Regions from separate parts of the Brachybacterium sp. GCM10030268 genome, predicted to be linked through region 2. Evidence: predicted binding sites of a transcription regulator. Region 2 holds the regulator's gene; the other holds the start of a gene.
The links. The regulator HspR, encoded in region 2, represses chaperone genes until heat shock. The targets are predictions, from matches to a motif close to AAGTTGAGTCNNNNNGACTCAACTT.
Positions count from the first base shown of each region.

Region 1 (10,847 bases), on a different contig from region 2:
CGCGTCGTGGAGCGACGCGTCAGGGGTGAGGACTCAGGAGTCGCCGCGGTGGGTGCCGCGCTTCTCGTCGTCCTGCGCCGCATCGCTCTCGGCCGGGTCCGAGTCGACCTTGACCTCCTTGGGCTCCACATCGGAGGGACGATCCTCGCCCTTCAGGGCCTGGGCCACGTCACCGGCGTCGGCCGAGCCGACGGTGTCGGAGACGGTGGAGGAATCGGACTCGCTGGAGGCGGAGGCCGGGTAGTGGGCGCGAGCGAAGTCCGCCGGCGGGGCCCAGGGGTCCTCGACCGGACGGGTCTTCTGCCACACCACGTAGCCCGCGGCGGCACCGGCGGCAGCCAGGCCGAGGACGAGCAGCACCTTGCCGGCGCGGCCCTTCTTCTTCGCCGCCGGGGTGGGCGCCAGAGCGGCGGCCTTGATGTCGCCCTGCCCCTTGTCGATCTCCTTGCGAGCGGCCTCGACCGCGGCGCGCAGGACGGAGTTGGTCGTCTCGGCGGTCTTGCGGGCGCGGGGGAGGTAGTCCTCCTGCACGTCACGCTTGAACTTGTCGGCACGGGGGCCGAGGTTCTGCGAGAGCTCCGAGAACTTCTCGCTCTGCTGACGGAAGCGCTCTTCGACGCCGGGACCGTACTGGTCCACCAGCCCGCTCGCCCGGAGGCGGGCCTCGCGCGCGCCCTCGGACACCACCGGACCGACGTTGGCCGCGAGCTTCTGCAGCTCCTGGACGGCCTTGTCAGCGCTCCCGGCCGTCGCCCCGGCGGCAGCCGCCGTCTTCGCGGCCTGCTTCTTGGCCTTCTTGGTTTCCCGCTTGGTGGTCAGCGCCATGAGCTTCCCCTTTCGGTCGAATCCGCCGGGTCGGGCCGACGGTGGTCCCTGGGCCGCGGCACCCCTGAGGGGATGACTCGACCCGTGTGGCACAACTCTAACGCGAGCGAGTATGAACGCACCCAGACGACCGGTCAGGATCGAACCGGCCGACCGGTCGGCGCCGGCCCCGTCCGACGCTCTGCCGTCCCTCTGCTGTGCGATGGGGACGCAGGATTCCTGCAGCAGCGTCTGTGCGAAGATGACGCCATGTTCGCAACTCTGCACACCAACCACGGGGACATCCGTCTCGAGCTGTTCCCGGACCACGCACCCAAGACCGTCGACAACTTCGTCGGCCTCGCCGAGGGCACCCGCGAGTTCACCGACCCCGAGAGCGGCGAGAAGGTCACCCGTCCGTTCTACGACGGCGTCGTCTTCCACCGCATCATCTCCGGTTTCATGATCCAGGGCGGGGACCCGATCGGCACCGGCACCGGCGGTCCCGGCTATACCTTCGACGACGAGATCTCCGAGAAGAACTTCAACGAGCCCTACGTGCTGGCCATGGCCAACGCCGGCAAGCGCATGAACGCCATCACCGGCCAGCCCGCCGGCACCAACGGCTCGCAGTTCTTCATCACCCTCGGCCCCACCCCGCACCTGCAGGGCAAGCACACCGTCTTCGGCCAGGTGGCCGACGAGGACTCCAAGAAGGTCGTCGACGAGATCGGTGCCGCCAAGACCGATATGCGCGACCGCCCCCTCGAGGACATCGTCATCAACTCGGTGACCATCGAGAAGTGAGCCCCACGGCCTCGAACTCGACCCGGACGCAGCCCCGAGGCCACCGCGGCCCGATCCCGGCCCGGTAACCGCGCGGGCCGGATCGCCGCCCGACGCATCGGCACCTCCCGGAGCAGATCTCGCACGAGACGCTCCGTGAGGTGCCGCTGTCGTATGCAGCCGGGTCCGTCGGCCCCCGCCACTAGTCTCGCGTCATGACGCAGCGACACCTCGCCGGTGCCCGGATCCTCGCGCAGGGCCTCGCCGGCCCGCGCCGCTTCGACAGCCCGACGGAGGCGGCCCATGCCTTCGGCGCCCACCAGGGACAGGACCTGCCCGGCGTGATGGCGTCGCTGGCGCTGCGCACCGGCGGCGAGCTCGAGCCGGTGCTCGCCGCCTTCGACCGCGCAGAGATCGTGCGAGGCTACCCGATGCGCGGAACCGTCTTCGCCGTCGCCGCGGACACCCTCGCCTGGCTCACCCAGCTGTGTGCGGCCGGCCCGCTGCGCGCCTCGATCGGTCGCCGAGCCCAGCTGGGCCTGGACGAGGAGCATTTCCGGCGGGCCGCGGACGTGCTCGTCGAACTCGTCGCCCCGGCCTCGCAGCGCGGCGTCGGACAGGGCGTACTGCGCACGGACGTCATGGCCGCCTGGGAGGCGGCCGGCGTGGCGACCGACGGTGGCCGCGGCTATCACCTGCTCACCTATTTCCTGGCCTCCGGGCTGGTCGCTCTCGGCCCGTGGCGCGAGCAGGAGACCGCCGTGGTGCTGGCCTCCGCGTGGCTGCCACCGCGCTCGGACCTCGAGGGGGCTTTCGGGGGCGATGAGACCGCGGCGATCGCCGAGCTCGCCCGGCGGTACTTCACCAGTCACGGCCCGGCAGGGGAGCGGGACCTGGCCTGGTGGTCGAAGCTCCCGCTGGGAAGGATCCGGTCAGCGCTGCCCCAGATCACGGACCGACTGGAGACGGGCTGGGCCGACGGGGACGGGCGGCTGCGCACCACTGCGGCCGACGCCCGCTCCGGCGGCGGCGAACAGCTGTGGTGGCGACCGGGACTGGCCGAGGACTATGCGGCGCGGGAGAAGGAGACCATGCGGGAGATGCTGCTGCCGGGGTTCGACGAACTCGTCCTGGGCTACCGGGACCGCCTGTACCTGATGGACGAGAAGCGCCACCAAGCGCTCGTGCCCGGCAACAACGGCGTCTTCAAGCGCGCCGCGATCCGCCGTGGAGAGATGCGCGGGACCTGGACCCGGAAGGGCCCTGCCGGCCGACGGAAGCTCGACCTCACCGAGCTGCACCCGATCAGCGCCTCCCAGCGAGCCCGGTACGAGAAGCTCTTCGCCGCCTTCCCCTACACCTCGCCCTGAGCCGAACCTCTTGGCAGCGCGCGGCTCCGGCCCAGGTCCCCGTGGTGGAATGGACGCCATGGAACGCCCCAGCTACGGCTACAGCGCCGAGGACAACCCTGACCCGCAGGGCCAGCCGGTCTGCCCCCGCCACCCCGACCGGGTGAGCTACGTGCGCTGCAAGCGCTGCGACCGTCCGGCCTGCCCGGACTGCCAGCGACCGACATCAGTGGGGGTGCTCTGCGTCGACTGCGAACGGGAGATCTCCCGGCAGCAGGCATCGGCCCGGCCGCGCAACGCGATGGGCGGGACCATCGGGGCTCGTCGGCCCTACGTCACCTACACCGTCATGGCCCTGTGCATCCTGGCCTACGTCGGCCAGACGGTCGCGGGCGATCTCGTCTACCAGCTGGGCGTCTTCGCCCCGTTCCGTGCCCTGGTCATGCCGTGGACCTTCCTCACCGGCGGCTTCCTGCACGGCGGCATCATGCACCTGGTGCTGAACATGTGGGCCCTGTGGGTGGTGGGCCAGTACCTCGAGCAGACCATGGGCCACGTGCGGTTCGCGGCGGTCTACTTCGTTTCGGTCCTCGCCGGCCACACGGCCGTCTACCTGCTCACCGACCCGCTCAGCCAGGCCTGGTACGGCGGCACGCTCGGGGCCAGCGGCGGCGTGTTCGGGCTGTTCGCCGCGATGTTCGTCGTCAACCGGCGGATGGGCGGGCAGACCGCCCAGATCGCGGTGCTGATCGTGCTGAACCTCGTCATCACCTTCACCGTTCCCAACATCTCCTGGCAGGGTCACCTGGGCGGGCTCATCATGGGCGGCCTGGTCACCGCCGGGATGTTCGCCCTGCGTCCCAAGGCGACGCCGGGGGTGGACCGGCAGGCGCTCGCCCGGCGCTCGGCGATGGTCCACGTGGGGATCGTGGCGTGCGGGGTGCTGCTGTGCGTGGCGCTGGTCGCCGCCAAGACGGTCATGCTCCCCGTCTAACGTCTAACGCCTAACGCCTGACGCCTGACGCCTGACGCCTGACGCCTGACGCCTGACGCCTGACGCCTGACGCCTGACGCCTGACGCCTGACGCCTGACGCCTGACGCCGGCGCGCTCTGGCTCGGCGCAGGCCCCCGAGATCGGCCGGCACAGAGACCCCCGCGGGCGAATCACATGGCTGTGACTATCCCCAGCTGTGGACGGGGATGTGGAGAAATGGCCAACGGCGGGGGACCGAGCGAGCATCACTGTGGAAAACTCGCCGTCCGTGGTGGACGCGCGGTGTGGACGGCTGGAGCGACGATCCTCCGTGCCTTCCGCAGCGCGCTGTGCCTGAACTGCTCTGGCCAGCGTCTTCGTCGCGCACGGGTCCGGTGCAACCGCATCCGGCCGTCGGGCCCCTGCTCGACTGATGATGCGCATGACCTGCGCGTTCGGTTCTCGGTCCTGCAGACGGCCACGAGCCGGCGGCTGGTGTGGACAACGCTCGTCCGCCATTCGCCTGGGGACACGCTGTACATGGGCTCGATGTGGCTCGTACCTGGTGAACTACACGTCTGTCATTCATCCACCGTTGTGGACAGTGATGTGGACAGCCGGGCTCAGCGGTCCGTGCACGAGCCGTCGGCCGCGGCAGCACGGAGCGCGATCGGGAGTTTTCCACGTGCTCGGCCCGTCAGGAAGAGCCGATGTGCGGGCTCAGGCAGAAAGGCGTTCGCAGCGACCGGCCGGCGCCACCGGGCCACGCCGGTCGCGGACGGTCAGTGCAGTGCGCCGCCGCTGACTCGTACATCCGACGGGGAGCCCAGTGCGACCTCCGTGAGACGCGCCAGGCCGGCAGCGGCCACTCCGACGTCGACCGCGTCGGTCGACGGCACGTGGACGAACCCGCCGCGGATCGCGCCGGCGGCCCCGGTCCCGGTGGCCGCCAGGTGCTGCAACCGATAGAAGACGTCGTTGCACACGTAGGTGCCCGCCGTCTGCGACACCGAGGCCGGGATGGCTTCGGCGGACAGTGCTGCGACCATCGCCTTGATCGGAAGATCGGTGAAGTACGCGACCGGGCCGCCGGTGATCACCGGCTCGTCGATCGGTGCGGCTCCGGCGTTGTCGGGGATGCGGGCATCGCGGATGTTGATCGCCACCCGCTCCGGCGTGATCGCGGTGCGCCCGGCGGCCACGCCCGTCGCGATCACGAGCCCTGGACGGTGTTCGCGCACAGCCGTCTCGAGCAGGTCCCCGGCGCGACCGAACTCGACGGGCAGTTCGACGTCCTGGACCGCGACCCCGCGGTCACGCAGCATGGGCGCCGCCCGCCGCACCGCCTCCCACGAAGGGTTCTCGAGCTCGCCGCCGAAGGGCGCGAAGCCGGTCAGGAGTACGTCGATGGTCATCGTCGGAGCCTATCGCCGGCACCGGGACGGCCCGCTGCGCGAGCGGTCACGCGGACACCCGTGAGACGTGATGCAGACCACATGAGTCTTAGGGGCTCAACTTTGGAATACGGCGCGGGGCACAGGTGTTGTGCGGGGTGAGAGCGCCAGGGACGGCGCGCTCCGCAGGTTCTTCGATGTACGACCGAGACACTCCAGGAGGTTCATCATGGCTCGCACGTTCTCTCCGTTCCAGGAAGTCGATCGACTCTTCACCGATCTCACCCGTACCCCCGCCTCCGTCGGCATGCCGATGGATCTCTACCGTGACGGCGACAGCTTCACGGCGGAGATCGACCTGCCGGGCGTGGACCCCTCCAGCATCGACGTGGACGTCGATGACCGCACCCTCACCGTCCGCGCCGAGCGCTCGGGCTCGACCCCGCAGAGCGAGCGCACGTGGCTGACCCGTGAGCGTCCCAGCGGCACCTTCGCCCGACAGATGACGCTGGGCAGCCGGGTCGCTCTGGATCGCATCCAGGCCGACTACGCCGACGGCGTGCTGCGCCTGACGATCCCGATGGCCGAGGAGGCCAAGCCGCGCAAGATCGCGGTGGGCCACAGCGACCGTTCGCAGGAGATCACCTCGAGCGAGAGCGGCTCGGGCCAGGACTCGAACCAGGCCCAGACCCTCGAGGGGTCGACGTCGGACCAGAAGGCGGAACCCGTCGGCGTGTGACCGGACCGGCCGGGACCCGGGTGCGTTCAGCAGGCTGACCCTGCCGGGTCGCCGGCAGGGTCAGCGCAACGCCCCGCCCGGGGACCCGACCAGCAGCCCAGGCCGGGGTCGGTCGCCGCAGCCAGTCAGCTCGCGCGACGACCGGCCCCGGCCTCCTCATGCCTGATCCCGGCGCGGTCCCCGCTGACCCCGACGCCCTCCCCGCCGGGCCCGACCCCTCTCCGCCGGGCCCGACGCCTCTCCGCCGGGCCCGACGCCCTCTCAGCCCGGCTCGGGCGTCTGCCACGGCGGCCTCGCGAGCGTGGTCGTGGAACGGGCATCCGGACGGGCTGCGGGATGCGGCAGGTGTGCCTAAGGTGGGGCGATGGAGACGCGCCCCGGCCTCGACGTGCTGTACCCGCCCCTCGGCCTGAGCATCCGTGCGGGCGACCTCACCCTGCGCCCGCTCGGCGATGCCGATCTGCCGGAGTACGCGGAGCTGATCCGTCGGCCGATCTTCGAGGATCCCGAGGTGCCCTACGCGTTCCCCTGGTACCGCGCCGAACCGGATGTGCGCGTGCGCGAGGCGGTGAAGTTCCAGTGGCGGATGCGCTCGAACGTCTCGCCCGAGGCGTGGGCCCTGAACTTCGGGATCTGGGCCGACGGGCGCCTGATCGGCTGCCAGGACGTCTCCGCACAGCGCTTCGCCGACCGGCGCACGGTCGGGACGGGCTCCTGGCTGACCCTGGACGCCCACGGCAACGGCTACGGGAAGCTCATGCGCCAGGCGATGCTGGTCCTCGCCTTCGATCACCTCGGAGCGCAGCGGGCCGAATCCTCGGCGGGCATGGGCAACGACGCGTCCTTCGGCGTCTCCCGGGCCTGCGGGTACGTCGACAACGGGACGCACGTGTCCACCGACGGGGATCCGATCGTTCTCGAGCAGCGCTTCCTGGTCACGCCGGAGACGTTCCGGCGCCCGGAGGTGCCGGTCGAGGTGGAGGGGTTCACCGGCGAGCTGCGAGCGATGCTGGGAGCCTGAGCCGGATACTCGTCCGGCCCCCTGCTCCCCGGGCTCGCGCTGCCGCGCCAGTGGCTCCCGGGTCGCGGTCCACCGGCTCCCGGGTCGCGGTCCACCGGCTCCCGGGTCGCGGTCCACCGGCTCCCGGGTCGCGGTCCACGGACGCCGCTGATCCCCGCTACATCGACTCCTGCCACGCCTGGTACAGCGCCGCGAACCGGCCGCCGGCACGCACCAGCTCCTGCGGGGAGCCGTCCTCGACCACCTCGCCGCCGTGGACCACGAGCACCCGGTCCGCGATCATCACCGTGGTCAGGCGGTGGGCGATGATCAGCGAGGTGCGCTGGCCCAGCAGGCGCGTCAGGCCTTCCTGGACCATGCGCTCGGAGGGGATGTCCAGCGAGCTGGTGGCCTCGTCGAGGATCAGCACCCGCGGGTCGGCGAGGAAGGCGCGGGCGAAGGAGATCAGCTGCCGCTGACCGGCCGAGACGCGCCCGCCGCGTTTGTTCACGTCGGTGTCGTACCCGTAGGGGAGGGACTCGATGAAGGAGTCGGCGCCGATCGCCTTCGCGGCCCTCTCGATCTCCTCGCGGCTCGCGCCCGGCTTGCCGAGCGCGATGTTGTCCGCGACGGTCCCGGAGAACAGGTAGGCCTCCTGGGTGACCATGACGATGTTGCGCGTGAGGTCCTTCATCGAGATGTCCCGCAGGTCCACGCCGTCGAGCTTCACGCTGCCCTCGGTCGCGTCGTAGAAGCGCGAGATGAGCTTGGCGACGGTGGACTTGCCGGCACCGGTCTGGCCCACTAGCGCGACCGTCTGCCCGGCGGGGATGTGCAGGTCCATCGGCTTCAGTACCAGCGGACCGTCCGCGCTGTAGCGGAAGGAGACGTCCTCGAAGTCGATCTGGCCGCTCGAGGTCGGCATCGGGGTGGGGTCCTGGGGCTCCTTGACGGTGGGCTGGACGGCCAGCAGGTTCGCGATCTTCTCGAGCGCGGCCACCGCGGACTGGAAGGCGTTGTAGAAGTTCGCGATCTCGTCGACCGGCTGGAAGAAGCGGCGCGAGTAGAGCACGAGCGCCACCAGCACGCCCACCTGCAGATCGCCGTTCATGACGCGGAACCCGCCCACGACCAGCACGGCCGCGATGGTCACGTTGGCCAGGAAGCGCAGCGTCGGCTGGTAGATGCCGAAGACGTTGACCGAGCGCAGCGAGGCGTCGCGGTAGTCCTGGGCGAGGTCGTCGAACTCCTGCTGATTGCGCTCCTCCTTCCGGAAGGCCTTGACCGCGCGGATGCCGGCCATGGCCTCCACGAAGTGGACGATCAGACGGGCGGAGTGGGAACGGATCGCCCGGTACTCGATCCGCGAGCGCCGCTGGAACCACTTGGTGAGCATCACGCAGGGGACCAGCATGAGCAGCATGACGATCCCCGTCTGCCAGTCCATGACCACGATCAGCACGATCGTGAACACCATGGACAGCGAGGCGCCCACCATCACGTTCACGCCCGAGTCCAGCAGCTCGCGCAGTGCCTCCATGTCGGAGGTCTGCCGGGAGACGATCCGGCCCGAGGTGTAGGACTCGTGGAACTCGAGGTCCTGGCGCTGGGTGAAGCGGAAGACGCGGCGGCGCAGGGACAGCAGCATCTTCTGGCCGACCACGACGGACTGGCGCACGTAGCCGTAGGTGAGCACGCCGCCGACGATCGCGGCGCCGAGGTGCATCGCCGCGGCCTGGAACGCCGGGATGCTGTTGCCCTCCATCAGCTGCGGCAGCGCGTTGTCGATGCCCCAGGCGATGATCGCGGGCCCGGCCACCACGGCGAGCTGGGCGATGATGACCATCAGAGCCATCAGAGCGAACTGGCCCTTCACGGGGGCGATCAGCTCGCCGAGCAGCTTGAAGGACCTCTGCCTCGAGAGCTTGTTCTCCTCGGGGGAGAGGACTCGCTGTTCGTCGTCGTTCTGGTCCTGCAGGGTCGCGGTGCTCATCGCTCCTCCTCCCGGTCGCTCTGGTCCTGGTCGGAACGGCCGGCGGCGGGGATCCCCGCCGTGACGGTCACGGCATCGGCATCGGCATCGGCATCGGCATCGGCGTCGGCGTCGGCATCGGCGCCGGTGCGGACCTGGCCCTCGTCCTGCCCCGCGCGGAGGTCAGGTGGCGCCTCGCCGTCACCGTCGGACCCGTGCTCCACGTCGGCGGAGCCCTGGAGGCCTCGCAGGTCGAGCTCCCCGGTGAGGGTCTCGATGTCCTGGTCGCGGCGCACCTCCTCCTCCTGGTTGGCGATCACCCAGCGGTAGCGGGGAGAGCTCGCCATCAGTTCGGTGTGCGTGCCCACGGCGACCACCCGGCCACGATCGAGCAGGGCGACGCGGTCGGCGAGGGCCACGGTGGAGGTGCGGTGGGCGACGATTAGCGTGGTCGTGCCCTCGAGCACCTCGCGCAGGCGGCCGGTGACGTTCTCCTCGGTCTTGGTATCCAGTGCCGAGAGCGGATCGTCCAGCAGCAGCACGGCCGGGCGGGCCGCGATCGCACGGGCGAGAGCCAGACGCTGGCGCTGGCCGCCGGAGAGGCTCATGCCCTCCTCCCCGATACGGGTGTCGACCGCGTCGGGCAGGTCGAAGGCGAAGTCGGCGTCGGCCGTGGACAGGGCGAGCTCGAGCAGCTTCTCGGACTCCTCCTCGCTCAGCGACCGATCTGCACCCAGCAGGACGTTCTCCCGCACCGACCCGGAGAACAGGGTGGCGTCCTCGAAGGCGAAGGCGGTCAGGGTGCGCAGGTCCACGAGATCCATGTCCCGGGTCTCGACCCCGTCGATCGAGATGGTGCCGGCGGTGACGTCGTACAGCCGCGGGACGAGCTGCAGCAGCGTGGACTTGCCGCTGCCGGTCACCCCGACCAGCGCCATGGTCTCGCCCGGGTCGATCTGCAGGTCCACGCCGTCCAGCACGTCGGGGACATGGTCGGGGGCGTCCTCGTAGCGGAAGTGGACACCGCGCAGCTCCACGGCGCCGCGGGCCGCCGCGTGGTCGATGGGCGTGGGGTTCTCCGGTGAGGTGATGCTGTTGAACTGATCCATCACCTCGTAGTGGCGATCCAGGGCGGTGGTGGCGCTGACGGCCTGCCCGAAGAGCATGCCGAGCATGCGCACGGGGCCCACCACCAGGGTCGCGGTCGCGAAGTAGGAGGCCAGCTGACCGGTGGAGATCGAGCCGTTCGCGGTCAGGTACAGACCCACCAGCAGAGAGACACCGAGCGCGAGCTCGGGGAGCATGAACATGAACATGTCGAAGCGCGCGATGGCCGTCGCCTTGCGCACCTCGGTCTGGCGCAGTTCCTCCGCCTGCTCGGTGAAGCCTTCGAGGGCCGACGGCCCGCGCCCGAACGCCTTGAGCACACGGATGCCCTGGACGGACTGCTCGATGGTGGTGGCCAGGTCGCCGTTCTGATCCTGGGACAGCCGCGAGAGGATCGAGAAGTTCCGGTGGAAGCGATAGGCGATGATCGAGACCGGCACGGCGGCGAGGAAGAAGATCAGCGCGAGGATCGCCGAGGAGCGCCACAGCAGCGCCATCCCCACGATCACCGTGACGGAGCTGGCCACGGCCATGATCATGCCGAAGGCGATCCACCGGCGGATGATGTTGATGTCGGTGAGCATGCGCGAGAGCAGCTGACCGGAGCCCCACCCGTCGTGGAAGGAGACCGGCAGGTTCTGGACCTTGCGGTAGAAGTCCACGCGGATCTGCTTCTCGACAGTGGTCGAGGGGGCGACGGCGAAGGTGCGACGCAGCCAGAG
Region 1 covers NZ_JBHTCW010000009.1:110,446-121,292, reverse strand. Annotated here, with positions in the region: gene ACFQRD_RS12995 (hypothetical protein) at 34-825, opposite strand; gene ACFQRD_RS12990 (peptidylprolyl isomerase) at 1,075-1,611, shown strand; gene ACFQRD_RS12985 (DNA glycosylase AlkZ-like family protein) at 1,806-2,960, shown strand; gene ACFQRD_RS12980 (rhomboid family intramembrane serine protease) at 3,019-3,933, shown strand; gene pcp (pyroglutamyl-peptidase I) at 4,696-5,328, opposite strand; gene ACFQRD_RS12970 (Hsp20/alpha crystallin family protein) at 5,537-6,046, shown strand; gene ACFQRD_RS12965 (GNAT family N-acetyltransferase) at 6,411-7,067, shown strand; gene ACFQRD_RS12960 (ABC transporter ATP-binding protein) at 7,225-9,039, opposite strand; gene ACFQRD_RS12955 (ABC transporter ATP-binding protein) at 9,036-10,847, opposite strand, start outside.
Region 1: ACFQRD_RS12970 (Hsp20/alpha crystallin family protein) is a predicted target of HspR. The motif match lies at 5,407-5,431, and genes of this name have one in related genera.

Region 2 (10,847 bases):
GCACGTATCCTGCGCGTAACTCCGAGACCGAAGGACGAGCACTTGGCCGATCGCGAGCAGGATGCCGACGACCTGACCGCGGTGGCGGCCGAGGTGCTGGAGGAGCTGGCCTCGCTCGAGGACCCGCGAGTTCGGGCCGTCAACGAGAAGCGCGGCGACGACCATGGCGTGAATCTGTCCGCGCTTCGCGCCCTTGCCAAGCGACTCAAGACGCAGCCCGATCTTGCCCGTGAGCTGTGGTCGACCGGCGAGACCTCTGCCGAACTGCTCGCCGTGCTCATCTCGCGGCCCAAGGAGTTCGGCCGCGATGAACTCGACGCCATGCTGCGTGAGGCTCGCGCTCCCAAGGTCCACGACTGGCTCGTGAACTACATCGTCAAGAAGAGCCCACACCGCGAGGAGCTCCGCCAGGCGTGGTCGGCGGGCCCGGATCCGGTCGTCGCCAGCGCCGGCTGGGCGCTGACCAGCGACCGGGTGGTGAATAACCCGCACGGAATCGACCAGTCCCGGCTCCTGGACATCATCGAGGCCGAGATGAAGGACGCCCCCGATCGTCTGCAATGGTCCATGAACCACTGCCTAGCGCAGATCGGCATCCACACGCCGGAGCTGCGTGAGCGGGCGCGGCGGATCGGGGAGCGGCTCGAGGTGCTCAAGGACTACCCCACGCCCCCGAACTGCACATCGCCCTATGCCCCGGCCTGGATCGACGAGATGGTGCGACGCCGGGAGGCGATCTCCTGAGATCTACGTGAGCGGGCGCGAGAAGTCGAAGACGAGACCAGGAGCGTCGTCGACGGTGACGGAGGCCGAGCGCTCGCCGTAGTCCATGTCCTGTGGCTGCCGGACGGCGCGGGCGCCGCACGCGACGGCCTCGCGGAACGACTCGTCGACGTCGTCGGCTGTCAGGTGCAGTACGAGATTGCCGGTTGCGGGCTCGCCGTCCGCCGGGGCGTTGATCCACAGAGGGACGTCTCCCGGGAGCTGTAGCGCTGCGAACGTCCCGAAGTCGCTCTCCACGCTCCAGCCGAATACGGTGCTGAGCGACCGTGCTGCCCGGGAAGGGTCCGGCAGCAGCGCCGTGAGGGCTCGGATCGCGGGCATCTATGCCTCCTTCGGCTCCCGCCGGATCGTCCGACGGATCGGCTCCCGCCGGATCGTCCGACGGATCGTCTCGTACCGCGAACCTACGCCAAAGACGTGGTCTCCGTCACGCCGTTCCGGATCGGGAATGTGCGGCGCATCCCCGTAGTTGAGTCGGGTGTACTCAAGTTCGATGCGTCCCGGATTGACAACGATCGCGACGGGTCCTCTACTTGAGTGCGTACAGCTCAAGGCTTGCCGCCGGCCCACGGCGGCCGGCATCGCACGAACCCGTTTGCGGCGTTCCCGTCGCAGAAAGGCAGGCACTCATGTCCCGTGTCGTCGGAATCGACCTCGGTACCACCAACTCCGTCGTCTCCGTCCTCGAGGGCGGCCAGCCCACCGTGATCGCGAACGCCGAGGGCGCTCGCACCACCCCGTCGGTCGTCGCCTTCTCCAAGCAGGGCGAGGTCCTGGTCGGTGAGGTCGCCAAGCGCCAGGCCGTGACCAACGTCGACCGCACCATCTCCTCGGTCAAGCGCCACATGGGCACCGACTGGAGCACCGAGATCGACGACAAGAAGTACACCGCGCAGGAGATCTCCGCGCGCATCCTCGGCAAGCTCAAGCGCGACGCCGAGTCCTACCTGGGCGAGGACGTCACCGACGCGGTCGTCACGGTCCCCGCGTACTTCAGCGACGCCGAGCGCCAGGCCACGAAGGACGCCGGCACCATCGCCGGCCTCAACGTGCTGCGCATCGTCAACGAGCCCACCGCCGCGGCCCTGGCCTACGGCCTCGAGAAGGGCAACGACGACGAGCAGATCCTCGTCTTCGACCTCGGCGGCGGCACCTTCGACGTCTCCCTGCTCGGCGTGAGCAAGGACGAGGAGGGCTCGACCATCCAGGTCCAGGCCACCGCGGGCGACAACCGCCTCGGCGGCGACGACTGGGACCAGAAGATCGTCGACTGGCTGATCTCCCAGGTCAAGAACAAGGAGGGCGTGGACCTCTCCAAGGACCGCATCGCTCTGCAGCGCCTCAAGGAGGCCGCCGAGCAGGCGAAGAAGGAGCTGTCCTCCTCGACCTCCACGAACATCTCGCTGCAGTACCTCTCGATGACCGAGAACGGGCCGCTGCACCTCGACGAGAAGCTCACCCGGGCTCAGTTCGAGGACATGACCTCCGACCTGCTCGAGCGCACCAAGGCGCCGTTCCACCAGGTCATCAAGGACGCGGGCATCTCGGTCTCCGAGATCGACCACGTGATCCTGGTCGGCGGCTCCACCCGTATGCCGGCTGTGACCGACGTCGTGAAGTCCCTGACCGGTGGCAAGGAGCCCAACAAGGGCGTCAACCCCGATGAGGTCGTCGCCGTGGGCGCGGCCCTGCAGGCCGCGGTCATCAAGGGTGAGCGCAAGGACGTCCTGCTCATGGACGTCACCCCGCTCAGCCTCGGCATCGAGACCAAGGGCGGCGTGATGACCAAGCTCATCGAGCGCAACGCGGCCATCCCGACCAAGACGTCCGAGGTGTTCTCCACCGCGGAGGACAACCAGCCCTCCGTGGCGATCCAGGTGTTCCAGGGCGAGCGTCAGTTCACCCGGGACAACAAGATGCTGGGCACCTTCGAGCTGACCGGCATCGCCCCGGCTCCCCGCGGCATCCCGCAGATCGAGGTCACCTTCGACATCGACTCCAACGGCATCGTGCACGTGACCGCGAAGGACCGCGGCACCGGCAACGAGCAGTCCATCCAGATCACCGGCGGCTCCGCCCTGTCCGACGAGGACATCGACCGCATGGTGAAGGACGCCGAGGCCCACGCCGCCGAGGACGAGGAGCGCCGCAAGAACGCCGACGCCCGCAACACCCTCGAGCAGCTCGTCTACCAGGGCGACAAGGTCCTCAAGGACAACGAGGGCAAGGTGCCGGATGCAGATCGCACCAAGGCCGAGGAAGCCATCAAGGAGGCCAAGGAGTCCCTCGCCAGCGAGGACACCTCCACCGAGGACCTCGAGTCCAAGCGCGACGCGCTGAACGAGGCCCTGCAGGCTGTGGGCACCGCGATCTACTCCCAGGCCGAGCAGGAGGGTGCCGAGGGCGCCGCCGGGGCCGAGGGTGCCGAGAGCGGTTCGACCTCGTCGGACGATGACGACGTGGTCGACGCCGAGGTCGTGGACGAGGACGAGGAGAAGAAGTGATGAGCGAGGACCAGAGCACTCCCGACGACGCGCAGCGCCCCGAGGGTGAGCCCCGGTTCTCCTTCAACGACAAGCGGAAGGTGAACCCGGAGGACGGCAGCGTCCGTGACTCCGGCGCCTCGGAGACCGCCTCCGCCGGGAACGAGCAGGACCCGGCGGAGGGCGCCGAGCCCGTCGACCCGATCGAGGCCGAGGCCGCGAAGCTCTACGAGCAGGCGGCCGAGGGCGATGACTCCGGCAGCGGGGTCCCGGCAGATGCCGGCCGGGTGGCCGAGCTCGAGGGCCAGGTCACCGAGCTGACCGAGCAGCTCAGGCGCGAACAGGCGGAGTACGTCAACTCGCGCCGGCGCATCGAGGGCGCCGCCGAGGCGGGCAAGGAGGCGGCCGTGGGCCGTGTCCTGACCTCGCTGATCGGCGTCCTGGACGATGTGGAGCTGGGGCGTCAGCACGGCGACATCGCCGAGGGCACCCCCTTCCACTCGATCGCCCAGAAGCTCGAGGACACCCTCGGGTCGCACGGTCTGAGGCGCTACGGCGCCGTCGGGGAGGAGTTCGATCCGAACCTCCACGAGGCGCTGATGCACGAGCAGGCCGACGACGCCGAGACCACCACGATCGCGCAGGTCATGCAGCCCGGCTACGCCCTGGGCGAGCGCGTGCTGCGACCGGCGCGGGTGAGCACCCGCGGCCCGGCCTGACCGGTCGCACCTAGGGGCGGCGCGGGGCCCTGCCGGCCATCACCCGGCCGGCAGGGCCCCGCCCTCCCCGCCCCGGCGGGCGTGTCCCGTCGGCCCCATATCTCTCACCCACCGACTCACCGCCCACCGACCCCAGGAAGCCCCTGACGCTCCCGAAAGGAGACGCACATGTCCGGACAGGACTGGCTCGACAAGGACTTCTACGCGGTCCTCGGCGTCTCGAAGGACGCGAGCGCGCAGGAGATCAAGAAGGCCTATCGGGCCAAGGCCAAGAAGTTCCACCCCGACCGTCATCCCGACGACCCCACGGCCGAGGAGAAGTTCAAGGAGGTCGGTGAGGCCTACTCGGTGCTCAACGATCCCGAGCAGCGTCAGCAGTACGACGCGATCCATGCCATGGGTTCCGGCGGCGCGCGCTTCTCCGCGGGCCAGGGCGGCCCCGGCGGTGCAGGCTTCGAGGACGTCTTCTCCTCCATGTTCGGCGGCCAGGGCGGCGGCTTCTCCGGCGCCGGGGCACGCGGCGCCCGGGGCGGCGCGGCAGAGCCGGATCTCGAGGACATCCTGCGCATGTTCGGCGGGCAGGCCGGCGGTGGCTACAGCAGCGGTCCGGCCGGATTCGGCGCCACGGGCGGCTTCGGCGGCGCCGGTGGACCAGGCGGCGCCCCGCCGAAGGGGGCCGACATCTCCGCCCGCACCCGCATCGGCTTCCGCGACGCCGCGCTGGGCACCGAGATCCGCCTGAACGTCGAGGGACGCACCGTGACGGCGCGCATCCCGGCCGGCGTGCATGACGGCCAGAAGATCCGGCTGCGCGGCAAGGGACGCCCCGGTCCCGGCTCGGCCCCGGCGGGCGACCTGCTGCTGACCCTCGACGTCGAGGAGCATCCCGTCTGGAGCAGTGACGGCGCGAACCTGCGCCTGACCGTCCCGATCTCCTTCGACGAGGCGGTCCTGGGCACCACGCTGTCGGTGCCGCTGCTCGACGGCGGCTCCGTGAGCGTCAAGGTGCCACCGGGCACCCCGTCGGGCCGCACCCTGCGGGTGCGCGGCAAGGGCATCACCACGAAGAAGACCACGGGTGATCTGCTGGTCACCGTGCAGGTCGCGGTGCCCACCCACGTCGAGGGCAAGGCCAAGCGGGCCGTCGAGGATCTGCGCGAGGCGCTGGCCGACGAGGACCCGCGGGCAGGACTGGCGGAGGCCGCCGCCCGCTGACACCCGCTCCGGCGGGGCGGCCTCGCCGCTCCGCCGGCGCGGCCTCTCGCCACCGAGTCCTCGTGCGCCGGCTGCCGCCGGCGGCAGGCCCCGGCCTGGCAGAGTAGGACGGAGCAGAGAGCAGACCTCGCCCGACGTAGGTATCCCGCGTAGAACTGGCGCAGGAAGGAGCATCCCCGATGGCCGGCCCGCACCGCATCGACGAGCGCGCACCCGTGTTCGTGATCTCCGTGGCCGCGGAGCTGTCCGGGATGCACCCGCAGACGCTGCGCCAGTACGACCGGCTGGGCCTGGTCTCCCCGCAGCGCACCCGCGGGCGGGGCCGGCGCTACAGTGCGCGCGACGTCGCGAAGCTGCGCGAGATCCAGCGACTCTCCCAGGACCAGGGCATCAACCTCGCCGGGATCAAACGGATCATGGAGCTGCAGGACGAGGTCAACGACCTCGCCGACCAGCTCGAGAGCGTCCAGGAGACTCTCGACGCGATGACCCCCGCGCAGCGGCGGGTGTTCTCGGCCGACCGCGACGGGGAGATCAGCGCGCTGCGCCGGGGCGAGAGGCCCCAGCGGCGCGGCGGAGGCGCGCTCGTACTGTGGCGTCCCTCGCGTCGGCAGTGAGACCGCGCGAGCGGCGATGGGGCTGCACGCCCGTCAGCCGGTAGATCTCCTCGAGCCGGCGGGCCACCGAGCGCAGATCGACGTCCTCGGCGGCGAGCCGCCCGGCCTCGGTGAGGTCCTCGAGCCGCCCCTCCAGCAGATCGGTGAGCTTGCGCGCGACCTCGGCCGGGAACTCGGGGCCGTCGCCGGCGACCTGGTGGGTCAGCACCCCGTCGGGCATCCGGTCCCGGTACAGCGGGATGGCCCGCACCAGGGCGGGAACTCCGCAGGCCAGTGCCTCCCACAGCACGATCCCCTCGGTCTCCTCCTTGGTCAGGAAGCAGAACACGTCCGCGCCGCAGTAGGCCTCACGCAGCTTGTCGGGGCGGAGGTAGCCGGGGAACAGGGCGTTCGAGGGCGCAGTGGCCAGAGCGCGCTCGACGTCGGCCGTCAGCAGGCGCTCGTCCGTGCGGCCGTACCAGACGAAGGTGACCTCGGGCATCCGTCGGGCCACCTCGACCCAGTCGAGGATCCCCTTGCGCACCAGCTGCATGCCGACGCTGATGACCACCTTCGCATCCGGGGCGATGCCGAGGGACTCGCGCAGCCGCGGCCGCGCCTCGGGATCCGGACGGAAGAACGTGGTGTCCACGCCGTTGGAGAGCACATGGATGCTGCTGGTGATGCCGTACTTCGGGTCCGAGACCAGCTCCCGGGAGTACTCGCTGGGCGTGACCACGGCATCCCCGAGGCGGTACAGGTGCGAGATCCACCGCCGGAACAGCGGCGCGAGCTGGTTGGAGCCGGGGAAGGAATCGCGGAAGTCGTTCTCCGTCGAGTGCGCCCACACCAGCACGGGCCGGCGCCATAGACGGGCCCAGCGCGCGAGGAGCGGGGTGTCCGGGAAGGGGGTGTTGAGGTGGACGACATCGAAGGGGAGCAGCGGATTGGTGACCACCTTGTGCCCGAGCGCGCGCACCACGGACTCCTGATGCCGGATCGCCGCTCCGATCCCGGATTCGCGGGCGAGCCCGGCCATGCCGTGCGGCATGAGCACGCGCAGCGGCTCATGGGTGCGCACGTTGCGGCGCGGGTGCCGCCCGGGCAGGAGAGTGTGGACGACATGGTCCAGCCAGTGCACGGCCGGGTCCCAGGGCCGGCGGGGGCGCCTGACGGCGCGGGTCCTCATGAGCATGACTCTCCTCCGTTCACCAGGGCAGGACGCGGAGCAGGATGGCGCTGGCGCCGAGCCCGTACGCGATCAGGGCCCACGGCTTGCACAGCAGGATGATCGCCGCGTAGGTGCGCCACCGCATCCGGGTGGTCCCGGCGATGTAGCACAGCAGATCGTCCGGCGCGATCGGCAGCGCGATCGCGAGGCCGAAGGCGCGGGTGAAGTGGGCGTTGCGCGTCCAGCCCAGGAATTTCTCGACCGTCCGCGGGCGGAAGATCCGTTCGATGAGCGCGAGGCCGACGTGCCGGGCGATCAGGAAGTTCAGGAGCGACCCGGTGCACACGGCGATGTAGTTCAGCAGGGTGCCTTCGACGGGACCGAACAGGACCGGGCCGGCGATGACCAGGAGGCCACCGGGCACGATCGGGAACACCACCGAGGCGGCGGAGACGATCAGGAAGGCGACCGGTCCCCAGGCTCCGAGGGAGTCGATGAAGCTCTGGAGGTTCGCCAGTGACTGCAGCACGCCCGTCTGCAGGCCCCACCAGATCAAGCCGATGCTGAGCCCGAGTCCCAGCAGCGGGGAGAGGCGGGCGGCGATCCGCACGGGGTCCCGACGGGCCGGGGCGGCGGGGCCGGTTCCGAACCCTCCGAGCGCTCCGAGCTCCCCGTGGTCCCCGATGCGCGGTGGCGCGACGGTCCCGGGCTCCCCGGCGAGCTCCAGCGTCGAGCGCTCGGCGCGCGAGATCCCGCCGGGGACGGCCACGGCGGTCGGTGCGGACTGGATCGCGGTGCTCATGCCACGGCCGCCATCCGGGTGATGACGCGCGGGGAGTGACGCAGCAGCGTCTGCTGGTACACCTCGAGCACGGAGCGGCCGAACCGGCGGGCCCCGAAGGTGGCCGCGGCGTGCTCGACCGCGGCCGCAGCCATCTCGCGGCGCGTGCGCGGGTCATCCAGCAGTGCCGAGAGGTGCTGGGTGAACTCCGCCGCGGTCTCGTACTGGTGGCCGGTGCGGCCGTCGAGGACCACGCTGGCCAGCGACGGGTCCCGGTGGCACAGGAGCGGCAGGCCGCTGGCGAGGGCTTCGATGAAGGTCAGGCCCTGGGTCTCGCTCAGGGAGGCGCTGACGAACACGTCGCCGACGCGGTACCAGCGCTGGACCTCGGCGGGCTCGACCACGCCCGTGAACACGACGCGATCGGCGATGCCCAGCTGCCGCGCGCGCTCCTCGAGCTCCTCGCGATAGGGGCCCTCGCCCACCAGCACCAGGACCACGTCGCTGCGATCGGCGGCCGCGACCATGTCCAGGACCTCGTCGAGGTTCTTCTCCTTGGCCAGGCGGCACACCGAGACCAGCACCTTGTGGTCCGCGCCGATGCCCAGCCGCGAGCGCAGGGCGGCGGTGTCGGCCCGCTCGGCCTCGGAGGCGGCCGGCCGGAAACGCTCCAGATCCAGCCCCGTGGGGACGACGTGGACCGGCCGGCGCACCCCGTACCCGCTCAGCAGCGCGGCGACCTTGGCGGTGGGGACGACGACGGCGTCGGTGCCCGAGAGCACGCGCCGCGAGAAGGTCGCGACCACCTTGCGGCCGACGGTGCGGCTGGGGGAGTAATAGTGCGTGTAGTCCTCGTAGATGGTGTGGTACGTGTGGATCAGCGGCACCGAGAGGGTGCGGGCGATCCGGCGGGCCCACACATGGGTGGAGAACTCGCAGTGGGAATGGATCACATCCGGCCGCCAGCGCAGGATGTCCCGCAGAACTCGACGGCTGGCCGGCATGCCGATCCGCGCCCGGTCGTAGAACATGGCCGCGGAGACCGAGCCGATGCGGTAGACGCCGGGTTCGCTGCGGGTGCGGATCCCCTGGGAGAGGGTGAGGACGCGGACGTCGCAGCCCAGCGCGATCAGTTCCCGGCGCAGAGTGGCGACGGAGGCGACGACGCCGTTGACGACCGGCTCCCACCAGTCGGTGGTCAGCAGCACCCGCAGCGGTCGCTGCTCGCCGCCGGTGCGTTCACCGCCGGCACGCTCCCCGCCGCGGCGCTCGCCCCCGGTCCGCTCGGCGGCGGTCCGGGCGGTGGCCGCCCGGTCGGCGGGGCGCATCTGGATCACGTTCACCCCTCGACCTTCGCACTCGGAGGCGTCTCCGTCGTCCGTCGAGCGGATGAACGGGGTCAGAATCCGGTCTGATATCTGCCTCGTCCACTCACCGTGGGATGTCCTCGACCTCATGGTTCGAGCCTACGGGCGGCGATCTTCGACCACGACGGGGCACGCCCGAGCCGTCGCGGAGTGTTTCCCCCTGGTGCGTCAGTTCGTAACCTGGTAATGCGCGGTGAGCGAGGTGGAGGCCAGCTGCTGGCTGAAGATCGCGAACCGGGCCCCGATGTGCGGGCCGTCGGGGTCCGCACCCAGCGTCTCGACCGGCAGGGCGTGGACCGTGAAGGTGTAGCGGTGCGGCGGTCCGGCCGGCGGCTCGGGGCCGTCGTACCCGCGGTTGCCGAAGTCGTTGACGCCCTGCTGCAGGGAGGGCTCCTCGCGGGGGACGCCGAGGGGCAGCGAGGTCGTGGTGGCAGGGATGTCCCACGCGATCCAGTGCCAGAAGCCGGAACCGGTGGGGGCGTCCGGGTCGAACAGCGTCACCGCGAACGAGCGGGTGCCCTCAGGGGCGCCCGACCAAGTCAGGTCCGGAGAGAGGTTCTGCCCGCCGAGGTTCTCCACCAGCTGCTGGGGAGCCACCTCGGTGCCGTCCGGGGTCGCGTTCGAGGTCACGGTGAAGGTGTTCTCGCTCATGCCTGCCAGCGTAAGCAGGTGCGGGCGCGCTGTCGACCGGCCGGCGGCCCGGCCTACCGCTCGGCCGACCGCTCAGGCGACCGCTCTGCCCGCGCCGCCGTCGGTGGGGGCGTCCGGCTCAGAATCCGTCGGCCGACGGTCGCGGGTAGTGCTGGAGGAACTTCTTGACCTGGTTCGCCTGGGCGGCGAGGACGTAGGCGCGGCGCCGCGGTCCCTCCGGGCCGTAGGACAGCGGGTGGACGGTGCAGCGCCGACCGATCTCCCGCACCCGCGCGCGCAGGTCCGGATCGATGATGTACCGGCGCAGCAGCATCCAGGGCACGATCGAGTAGAGGATCTCCTGCTGCGGGACCATCCGCTCCGCCTCGCGGTCCTCGACCAGATCGGCGACGACGGGCACGGCGACATTCGCGCCGGCCGCGGTCATGTAGTAGTTGTTGCGACCGATGCGGGGATTGACCTCGAAGAACTTGGCGATGCCATCGCGCGGATCGATCTTGACATCGAAGTTCGCATAGCCGCGGTAGCCGGTGTGCTCGAGGAAGCGCACGGACTGCTCGAGCACGTCGGGCAGGTCGGTGGTGTACATCGCCGCCGGGTTCCCCTGGGCGATGGGTGTGTGCTCCTCCAGCAGCACCTGCGCCCCGCCCAGCAGCGTCACCTTCCCGCGGGTGTCGACGTACGCGGTCACCGACAGCATGGACGTGTCATCGCCCGGGATCATCTCCTGGACCACGAAGCGGTCGGTGTACCCGGCGGCGCTGAGCCGGCCGACCAGGTCGAGCAGCTGGGCGCGGTCGTGGAACTCGAAGACCTTGCGCTTGCCCGGGAAGGAGACCGCGTTGTACGCCGAGGAGCGGGAGGCCTTGGCGACCACGGGCCAGCCGAGATCGAGCTCGGGCACCTCCGGGGTGGAGCCGCCGGCGAAATCGAGCACGACGGTGCGCGGCGTGGGCACCCCGATCTGCTCGCAGACCTCGCTGAATGCCGCCTTGTCGGCCACCGTGGCCAGCACGTCGTCAGCGAGCAGGGGGAGATGGAAGTACTGGCTCAGGCGGTCGCGGTGGGCGGCCAGCAGCGA
Region 2 covers NZ_JBHTCW010000001.1:100,271-111,117, reverse strand. Annotated here, with positions in the region: gene ACFQRD_RS00520 (DNA alkylation repair protein) at 43-744, shown strand; gene ACFQRD_RS00515 (VOC family protein) at 748-1,104, opposite strand; gene dnaK (molecular chaperone DnaK) at 1,413-3,287, shown strand; gene ACFQRD_RS00505 (nucleotide exchange factor GrpE) at 3,287-3,985, shown strand; gene ACFQRD_RS00500 (DnaJ C-terminal domain-containing protein) at 4,154-5,200, shown strand; gene ACFQRD_RS00495 (heat shock protein transcriptional repressor HspR) at 5,380-5,817, shown strand; gene ACFQRD_RS00490 (glycosyltransferase) at 5,735-6,985, opposite strand; gene ACFQRD_RS00485 (TVP38/TMEM64 family protein) at 7,005-7,769, opposite strand; gene ACFQRD_RS00480 (glycosyltransferase) at 7,766-9,091, opposite strand; gene ACFQRD_RS00475 (YbhB/YbcL family Raf kinase inhibitor-like protein) at 9,284-9,766, opposite strand; gene ACFQRD_RS00470 (carboxylate--amine ligase) at 9,885-10,847, opposite strand, start outside.